3 regions of the Bacillus sp. LR--39 genome follow, and region 3 is predicted to be linked to each of the others. Evidence: riboswitches for the same ligand, from Rfam matches in the RefSeq annotation. Region 3 holds a riboswitch; each other region holds the start of a gene.
The links. A riboswitch is a leader RNA that binds a small molecule or an ion and turns the genes downstream of it on or off. The one in region 3 is predicted to bind S-adenosylmethionine.
Positions count from the first base shown of each region.

Region 1: another riboswitch for S-adenosylmethionine. It lies ahead of metE (5-methyltetrahydropteroyltriglutamate--homocysteine S-methyltransferase); the one in region 3 lies ahead of ACWHAR_RS06525 (phosphoadenylyl-sulfate reductase).
Region 2: another riboswitch for S-adenosylmethionine. It lies ahead of metN (methionine ABC transporter ATP-binding protein MetN); the one in region 3 lies ahead of ACWHAR_RS06525 (phosphoadenylyl-sulfate reductase).

Region 1 is NZ_JBSIOT010000001.1:1,640,099-1,643,353, forward strand. Features, by position in the region: gene ACWHAR_RS07695 (S8 family peptidase) at 75-1,034, shown strand; SAM riboswitch class I at 1,174-1,328, shown strand; gene metE (5-methyltetrahydropteroyltriglutamate--homocysteine S-methyltransferase) at 1,412-3,255, shown strand, end outside.
Region 2 is NZ_JBSIOT010000002.1:830,253-833,507, forward strand. Features, by position in the region: gene ACWHAR_RS13940 (YusG family protein) at 1-155, shown strand, start outside; gene ACWHAR_RS13945 (toprim domain-containing protein) at 225-590, shown strand; gene ACWHAR_RS13950 (thioredoxin family protein) at 593-913, shown strand; gene ACWHAR_RS13955 (SCP2 sterol-binding domain-containing protein) at 1,010-1,360, shown strand; SAM riboswitch class I at 1,472-1,578, shown strand; gene metN (methionine ABC transporter ATP-binding protein MetN) at 1,684-2,709, shown strand; gene ACWHAR_RS13965 (methionine ABC transporter permease) at 2,702-3,255, shown strand, end outside.
Region 3 is NZ_JBSIOT010000001.1:1,366,734-1,369,988, forward strand. Features, by position in the region: gene ACWHAR_RS06520 (inorganic phosphate transporter) at 1-476, opposite strand, end outside; gene ACWHAR_RS06525 (phosphoadenylyl-sulfate reductase) at 489-1,190, opposite strand; SAM riboswitch class I at 1,318-1,422, opposite strand; gene pyrE (orotate phosphoribosyltransferase) at 1,524-2,156, opposite strand; gene pyrF (orotidine-5'-phosphate decarboxylase) at 2,153-2,872, opposite strand; gene ACWHAR_RS06540 (dihydroorotate dehydrogenase) at 2,841-3,255, opposite strand, start outside.

The DNA of each region.
Region 1 (3,255 bases), 270 kb from region 3:
CCGGCATGCTCTGCCATAAAATAGTAGCAACACCCTTGTATCCACTCGCAAGCATAAAAAAGGAGGGCTTTTTTATGAATGGTGAAATGCATTTGATTCCTTATGTCACGGATGAACAGATCATGGATGTGAACGAGCTTCCTGAGGGGATTAAAGTGATTAAGGCGCCAGAGTTGTGGGCAAAAGGGTTTAAAGGCAAGGATATTAAAATCGCGGTGCTTGACACAGGCTGCGACATCAATCATCCTGATTTGAAAGACCGGATTGTCGGCGGGAAAAACTTCACCGATGATGACGGAGGCAAAGAAGACGCGATTTCCGATTATAACGGACACGGGACACACGTTTCCGGAACGATTGCCGCCAATGATTCAAACGGCGGAATTTCGGGTGTCGCGCCGGAAGCAAGCCTTTTAATCGTTAAAGTTCTCGGCGGTCAAAACGGCAGCGGCAAATACGAATGGATCATTAACGGCATCAACTACGCCGTTGAACAAAAGGCCGATATCATTTCCATGTCACTCGGCGGGCCAAGCGATGTGCCTGAATTGAAAGAAGCCGTCACAAATGCGGTAAAAAGCGGTGTTCTGGTCGTTTGCGCAGCAGGAAACGAAGGCGACGGAGACGAGCGTACAGAGGAACTGTCGTATCCGGCCGCTTACAACGAAGTGATCGCAGTCGGATCAGTCTCAATCGCCCGTAAATCGTCTGAATTTTCAAACGCAAATAAAGAGATTGACCTGGTGGCTCCGGGAGAAAATATTCTCTCCACCCTTCCCAACCATAAATACGGGAAGCTGACGGGCACTTCAATGGCCGCCCCGCATGTGAGCGGAGCACTTGCCTTAATAAAAGGGCTTGAACAGGACGCGTTTCAGCGGACGCTTTCTGAGGCTGAAGTCTACGCCCAGCTCGTGCGGCGGACCCTTCCTTTGGACATCTCCAAAACATTGGCCGGGAACGGATTTCTGTATTTAGACGCGCCTGAAGTGCTGATGGAAAGAGCCGAACAGGCCCAGCTGCTGTCTTTCTGATATTTTTCTCGTATAATGATTAATCAGCTTGTCATATCACCAATTTTTAAATTGTGAGATTTTCTATTGACAGTGATCTGAATAAGCTGATAAGATAACCAACAAATGATGTAACTTTTCAAAAAAATTGAAATATTTTCTCTTATCGAGAGTTGGGCGAGGGATTGGCCTTTTGACCCCAACAGCAACCGACCGTAATTCCATTGTGAAATGGGGCGCGTGATTTTTGCGCCGAGACGACTGTCTCATAAGGCACGGTGCTAATTCCATCAGACGTGATCTGAGAGATAAGAGAGGCTTGCATTTTGAAGTTAAAGCCTCTTTCTCTCATGAGAAAGAGGCTTTTTTGTTACATCTCACTTAAAGGAGGAAACTTAATGACAACAATCAAAACTTCGAACCTCGGTTTTCCGAGAATCGGCTTGAACAGAGAATGGAAAAAAGCGCTTGAGGCTTATTGGAAAGGTAACACTGATAAAGAAACGTTTCTTAAAGAGCTTGACGGTTTATTCTTATCAGCTGTCAAAACACAGCTTGACCAACATATCGATATCGTGCCGGTCTCTGATTTCACCCATTATGACCATGTGCTTGATACAGCCGTCAGCTTTAACTGGATTCCGGAAAGATTCCGCAGCATCACGGATCCCGTTGATACATACTTTGCGATTGCCCGCGGTGTAAAAGACGCCGTTTCCAGTGAAATGACGAAATGGTTCAATACCAACTACCATTACATCGTTCCTGAATATGACGAAAGCATTGAATTCCGTCTGACGAGAAACAAACAGCTTGACGACTACCGCCGGATCAAAGAAGAATTCGGAGCGGAAACAAAACCTGTCATCGTCGGTCCGTACACATTCGTCACACTTGCGAAAGGATACGAAGAATCAGAAGCGAAAGCGATTCAAAAGCGCCTTGTTCCTCTTTATGTGCAGCTGCTGAAAGAGCTTGAAGCAGAAGGCGTCAAATGGGTTCAGATTGATGAGCCTGCCCTTGTGACAGCTTCTTCTGAAGATGTCCGCGCCGCCAAAGACCTCTATGAGGCGATCACAAAAGAGCTTTCAGGACTGAATGTCCTCCTGCAGACATACTTCGATTCGGTTGATGCATATGAAGAACTCGTTTCTTATCCTGTACAGGGAATCGGGCTTGACTTCGTACATGATAAAGGCAGAAACCTTGAGCAGCTGAAAAAGCACGGCTTCCCGAAAGATAAAGTACTGGCAGCCGGTGTGGTCGACGGCCGGAACATTTGGAAAATCGATGTTGAAGAACGCCTTGACGCGGCTTCGGATATCCTCAGCCACGCTGATGTTGAGGAGTTATGGATTCAGCCTTCAAGCAGCCTTCTGCACGTGCCGGTGGCGAAACACCCTGACGAGCATCTTGAAAAGGATTTGCTGAACGGCCTGTCATACGCTAAAGAAAAACTGGCGGAACTCGGCGTCTTAAAAGAAGGGCTTCTGTCCGGAAAAGCGGCCGTCAGTGAGCAGATCGAAGAATCAAAAGCGGCACTTAAGGCTTTAAAAGCATTCGCAACAGGAGCGAACTCAGCTCAAAAAGAAGAGCTGAATCAGCTGACGGAAAAAGATTTCTCCCGTCCGGCAATCTTTGAAGAACGATTGGCGCTGCAGAATGAATCACTCGGTCTCCCCCTTCTGCCGACGACGACAATCGGAAGCTTCCCTCAATCTGCCGAGGTGCGGAGCGCACGGCAAAAATGGCGCAAAAAAGATTGGACTGATGAACAGTACCAAGCCTTTATTAATGCGGAAACGAAGCGCTGGGTTGACATTCAGGAAGAAATCGGCTTAGACGTGCTCGTTCACGGAGAATTTGAGCGGACGGACATGGTCGAATACTTCGGTGAAAAACTGGCCGGATTCGCCTTTACGAAATATGCATGGGTGCAGTCTTACGGTTCACGCTGCGTACGTCCGCCTGTCATTTTCGGAGATGTCGAATTTATCGAACCGATGACGGTAAAAGATACGGTCTACGCCCAATCGCTGACGGAAAAACACATGAAAGGCATGCTGACGGGACCTGTCACCATCTTAAACTGGTCATTCCCGCGTGTGGATATTTCAAGAAAAGAAATCGCCTTCCAGATCGGGCTTGCCCTCAGAAAAGAAGTAAAAGCGCTTGAAGATGCCGGTATTCAGATTATCCAAGTGGATGAACCCGCGCTCCGCGAAGGACTGCCGTTAAAAAC
Region 2 (3,255 bases), on a different contig from region 3:
AAAATGAAGCCATCGGCGAGATGACAGGCATGGACCAGTACGAGCTCAAACAGGGCTTTTCATTTGAAAATCAAAAATTTTATAAAACAGCCGATGTCATAAACGGCAGCGATCCGAAATATGTCGATTGCGATTATGAGAGTGGCTGGTGTTAACAGTTGGCGGTGAATTTCACTGCCTTCTTTTTCAATCTGACGCTAAAACAATCGGCAGGTGACGCGCTTATGTACAACGGAGATGAAAAGGTCATTATCGTAGAAGGAAAATCTGATAAAATCAAAGTCAGGGAAGTGCTCATCGAACCCGCAGAAATCGTCTGTACAAACGGGACGATCGGCCAAACCGAACTGGAAGATTTGGCGGACCGCCTGTTTGACAGAGACGTCTATATTTTAACGGACGCAGATGACTCCGGAGAAAAATTAAGAAAACAGCTGAAACGGGAGCTTCCCGAAGCGCGCCATATTTATATAGACAGAACATACAGGCAAGTCGAGTCGTGCCCAGGCCATCATCTCGCATCTGTGCTGATCAGAGCCGGCTTTGATGCTGACACTGTATTTTTGAAAAAGAACGACCTGAGGTGGTAAACATGAAAGAACTCCAAGAAAATGAACTCGAATCGATTCAGGATGACGTTTATCTCCTGTATTTGTACACCCCGTTTTGCGGCACATGCCAGCTGGCGTCCAAAATGCTTACTGTCGTCGAAGAAATGCTGCCCGGCGCCGCCTTCTATAAAAACAACGTGAATTATTCCCCCGCATTCGCCAAAGCCTATCAGATTGAAAGCGTTCCGTGCTTTTTGCTGTTTAAAGGCGGAGAGCTTGTTGAGAAAGGATACGCCTTCCGCTCCGTTTCCTATTTATATGAGCTGATTAAACAAAAAACATCGCAAACGTTCCCGATGTGACAATATTTACAGGAAAATGTCGTGCGGTTTATAAAGGGTTCTGTCCGTTAAAAAGAGAAAGTGTATGTATGGCCATTAAAACGGGAGGTTATACGAGTGGAGAAAATAGAAGTTTCAGAGAATGACGGACAGCATCTGTTTTTGAAACCGCTATTAAACGCCTCAACGCTGCTGATTACATTCCAAGGAGAAACAGAAGCCTTAACGGTCTCAATTAACGGACAGGGAGAAATGAGAAAAACGTCGGTTTCAAAGGAAAAATCTAATTTGACCTTTTACGGAAACCAGACGGAAATCATCCATCTCCTGCATGGTGATGTCTCTTTGCAAAAGCTTATCCAAAGCGGAAAACTCAAAGTGAAAGGATCATTCAGAGCTCTGCTGAAGCTGGAGGCCATCCTCTGGCTGACAAACGGATTTTTTCAGGCGATCAGTAAACGGCCTTAAACTGCCAATCTACTATGTGACAATAGCTTCCAATATTTATTTTATTGACTTTTTATCATTCGCCGTGCTATTCTACAGTAAGAATTTCCGGACGAAAATACGATATGTTTTCTCTTATCAAGAGAGGTGGAGGGAAGTGCCCTATGAAGCCCGGCAACCATCAACAATGTTGAAATGGTGCCAATTCACTCGAAGCGGTCTGCTTTGGAAGATGAGAGAAAGGCCTTTTTCAATAAGCCTTTCTGCTCATTTTTGCAGAAAGGCTTTTCTTTTGCGGAGAAACCCGGAAGATTTCTTAGAATAGTGTAAGGCGGGTGATTGCTTTGATCCATCTTCAAAATGTTTCAAAAATTTACAAAGCGAAGCATGGGGATGTCAATGCTGTCCAAGATGTCACTCTTGATATCAAAAAGGGCGAAATATTTGGAATTATAGGATATAGCGGAGCTGGTAAAAGTTCCTTAATCCGTCTCCTGAACGGCCTTGAAAAGCCGACGTCGGGAACCGTGGAAGTCGCGGGGACGGAATTAAATAAAGTAAGCAGCCGCGGACTGAGAAAAGCGCGCCAGGAAATCAGCATGATCTTCCAGCATTTTAACCTTCTGTGGTCGCGCACCGTCCGGGAGAACATTATGTTCCCGCTGGAAATCGCCGGCGTGAAAAAAAGCGAACGGGTCCGCCGCGCTGATGAATTGATTAAACTGGTCGGATTAGAGGGGAAAGAAAAGTCTTATCCGTCGCAGCTGAGCGGCGGTCAAAAGCAGCGTGTCGGCATCGCCCGGGCGCTCGCCAATAATCCGAAAGTCCTTCTGTGCGATGAAGCGACATCAGCGCTTGATCCGCAGACGACCGATTCAATTTTGGATCTTTTATCCGATATAAATGACAGACTCGGTCTGACGATCGTGCTCATTACCCATGAAATGCACGTCATCCGAAAAATCTGCAACAGAGTCGCCGTCATGGAAAACGGGAAAGTCGTTGAAGAAGGCGAAGTACTCCAAGTTTTCAGAAACCCGCGCGAACCGATGACCAAGCGTTTCGTTCAGCAGGTGACAGAACCGGAGGAGACGAAAGAAACCATCCAGCATTTTCTGCAGGAAACAGCGACAGGAAAAACGATTCAGCTTTCATTTGTCGGGCAGGCAGCTGAGCAGCCCCTCATTACGGAAATGATCCGAAACTTTGATGTGGACGTCAATATTCTGCAGGGGAAAATTTCACAGACGAAGGACGGAGCCTACGGTTCTTTATTCATTCATATTGACGGTCAGGAAAAAGAAGTAGAAAACGTGATCCGGTTCATCAAAGACAAACAGGTAGAAGCAGAGGTGATCACAAATGTTTGAAAAATGGTTCCCGAACGTTGATATAACCGAGCTGTGGACGGCCACATACGAGACCCTTTATATGACGGTCATTGCTTTAGTTTTTTCATTTATCATCGGAGCGATTCTCGGTCTTCTGCTCTTTTTAACGGGCAAGGGAAGCTTATGGGAAAATAAAATCATTAACACCGTGATTGCGGCGGTCGTTAATATTTTCAGGTCTATTCCGTTTCTTATTTTAATTATTCTGCTTCTCGGTTTTACTAAGTTTTTAGTCAGATCGATTTTAGGGCCGAACGCCGCATTGCCGGCGCTGATTATCGGCTCCGCGCCGTTTTATGCCCGACTTGTTGAAATCGCGCTGCGGGAAGTCAATAAAGGAGTCATCGAAGCTGCCAGATCAATGGGAGCAAAGACACCGACAATTATCTTCAAAGTGCTGATTCCTGAATCAATGCCTGCGTTAATTTCAGGTATCACCGTTACGGCCATCGCCCTGATCGGATCTACCGCCATTGCCGGCGCCATCGGTTCAGGCGGACTCGGAAACCTTGCATATGTAGAAGG
Region 3 (3,255 bases):
TTCGAAATGACTCGAATATTCAGAGAACTGAATACCTTCGAGACGAGAAACGTGAAACAGAACGCGACAAACGGTACGAGCACCCAAAAACTCACGATGACCAAAAGATGCTGTAAAAACAATACTTTGTACGCGACGCCGACACCGACAATCGCCCCGACAGTGACCTCACTCGTCGACAGCGGAATGCCCAGCACATTCGCCGTGAATAACGATAGCGCCGCCGATCCGATAATAATGCAGACAATGGTGAGCGTAATGGTTTGTTCGGGAATGATTCCGCCGCTGATCGTCTTAACGACTTCACCGCCGCCGATAACCGCCCCTGACAGGACTCCGGCCGCGCAGATGATCAGCGCATACGTTTTCTTTTTAACGGCGCCGGACCCGTAAGCGACTCCCATTGAAGCCGCGGCTCCGCTGGCTCCGATATTCATGGCAAAAAACAGGCAGAATAAAATAGCGGCTAATTCCATCGTGCAGCTCCTTTATTCATGCAGTCCGCATTCTGTTTTCGCCATGCCGTTCCATCTGCCGCTCCGCAAATCTTCCGCGGTAAACGCAGGTGAAGTGCACGGTTCACAGCCGATGCTCGGATACCCCTGATCATGGAGGATATTGTAATCCAGCTCATGCTTGGAAGTATATCTCCAGATGTCTTTCCATGTCCAATGGATCAGCGGGCATACTTTAATCGATTGAAACTTGTCGTCTTTATTCAGGAAATTCGTATTCGCCCGGCTCGGCCCTTGATCCCGGCGAAGACCGGACAGCCATGCCGGATGCCCCGCGAGCGCTTCTCTTAACGGCAGAATTTTTCTGATGTAGCAGCACTGGTTCGGTTCTCTTTCCCACAGTTTATCTCCGTGAGCCTCGGCTTGTTCTTCAAGAGTAAGGCTTGGCTTTTTCAGGATAATGTTCAGCCCCGGATAACGTTCTTTCACTTTTTCGATCGTTTCATATGTTTCTTTAAAGTGAAGACCCGTATCGAGAAACACGATTTCCGCGTCTTTCTTTACTTTAGAAATTAAATCGATCAGGACGATGCCTTCAATCCCGAAGCTGCACGCGTAAACAAGCTGGTCTCCGTAGTGGCCGTATGCCCATTTTAAAACGGACAGCGCGCCTTTATAGGAATCGTCTTCCGGAAATGTAATCGCCGGCTCTTCCCATGTGTCATACGTTAGCATTTTTCCTTTCCTCCTCCCGGAGACAATCAAACAGCTGTTGCTTTCTGCCGGTTGTCTTATCCCTCAATCTTTTTTTCATATAAAAAACTTTCAATCCAGCGGAATGAAAGACAGTGACCCGGTATAGCCCTTATCTTCAAAATGCTGTGCATTTTTCTGGATGCGGCACCTTGCATGACACGCAGGTTGCCGGGCGTCATCGGTCCAGTCCCTCAGCCGCTCTTGATAAGCTTTTTAGATTTGTACTAAATTTTAGCACAATTCTAACAGAAGTCAACCCGAGTTTTTTGATAGGAATAATAAAACAGGCCCTGAGGCCTGTTTTTATTGTCATTATTTTTTAAACCAATCTTTTGACTCGGGATTCTGTTTCCATGATTTCAGTTTTTCAATGTCATCTGAATGTATCGTTCCGTTTGCAAGCGCGACTTCAATCAGCGTGTCATAATCCGTTAACGAGTAATAAGGAAGACCCGCTTTTTTAAAGGCTTCTTTTGCTTTCGGCAGTCCGTATGTAAAAATGGAAATGACGCCGAGGACTTCCGCGCCCTCTCTTTGAAGGGCCGCCGCAGCTTCAAGCACGCTGCCCCCGGTAGAAATCAAGTCTTCAATCACGACTGTTTTTTGTCCTTTCTTAATGGCGCCTTCTATTTGATTTCCTTTGCCGTGCGCTTTCGGTTTGCTTCTGACGTAGCACATCGGCGCGCCTGTACGGTCTGCTAGAAGCGCAGCATGCGGAATGCCCGCCGTTGCAGTGCCCGCGATCATCTCCGCCTCGGGGAAATGCTCTTTCAGCAGTTTGCCGAGCCCGTCCGCCACATCATTTCTCACTTTTGGATACGACAATGTCAGACGGTTGTCACAATAGATCGGTGATAAAATGCCGCTCGCCCACGTAAACGGCTCATTCGGGCGTAAAAAGACAGCTTCAATGTGTAATAGATGTTTTGCGATAGCCTGTTTCATCGGCGAACGCCCTCCCATTCCAGTTTAATTGCTTCATATGCTTCAACGGGGTTTTCCGCTTTTGTAATTGAGCGGCCCACGACGATCGCTGACGAACCGTTTTCTTTCGCAAATGACGGAGTCGCCGTCCGGACTTGATCGTCAGCTGCGTCACTGGCCGTGCGGATGCCCGGCGTGACTGTCAGAAATGAAGGCCGGACCGCTTCATAAATGGCTTTTGTTTCATGTACCGAACATACCACTCCGTCCAGCCCGCACTCTTCCGCCATTTTGCCGTAATGCACAACCGTTTCTAACAGCGGCTTATGCAGCAGAAGCTCTTCCTTCGCCACCTGCTCTGAAGTGCTGGTCAGCTGCGTCACCGCGATTAAAGACGGGCGTTTTCTGCCTGCCGGCGTGCCTTCTTCAAGCCCCTCAAGGGCCGCGCGCATCATGCGTGCGCCCCCTGCTGCATGCACATTGACGAGATCAACGCCGAGGCCGGCCAGCCGCTTCATCGCTTTATTGACCGTAGTCGGGATATCATGAAGCTTTAAATCTAAAAATATATCACAGTTCCGTTCTTTTAATTGGTGAATGATGGCGGGGCCTTCCTGATAAAAAAGTTCCATCCCCGTTTTGACAAAAAGCCTTTCCTTTTCAAACAAGTCTAAAAACGTTAAAGTCTCTTCCCCTGATGCAAAATCAAGCGCGATGATGGGCAGGTTGTTTTTCATGTTTCCAGCTCCTTCCGATGCATTCACTTACAGATTGAAAGCCGTGTTGGCGCAGCACACGGGGAAGCTGTTCTATGATTTCCGGGCAGACGAACGGATTGACGAAGTTTGCCGTGCCGACGGCAACCGCACTTGCTCCCGCAAGAAGAAATTCTAATGCATCCTCTGCGGTCTGAACGCCGCCCATCCCGATAATCGGAATTTGAACGGCCTGGCTGACTTCGTATACCATCCGGATGGCGACCGGTTTGATCGCCGGGCCTGACAGTCCGCCCGTTTTATTTGCTAAGATCGGCCGGCCCGTCTTGAGATCGAGCCTCATCCCGATGAGAGTATTAATCATCGTCAGACCGTCAGCACCGGCCGCTTCAATCGCTTTGGCA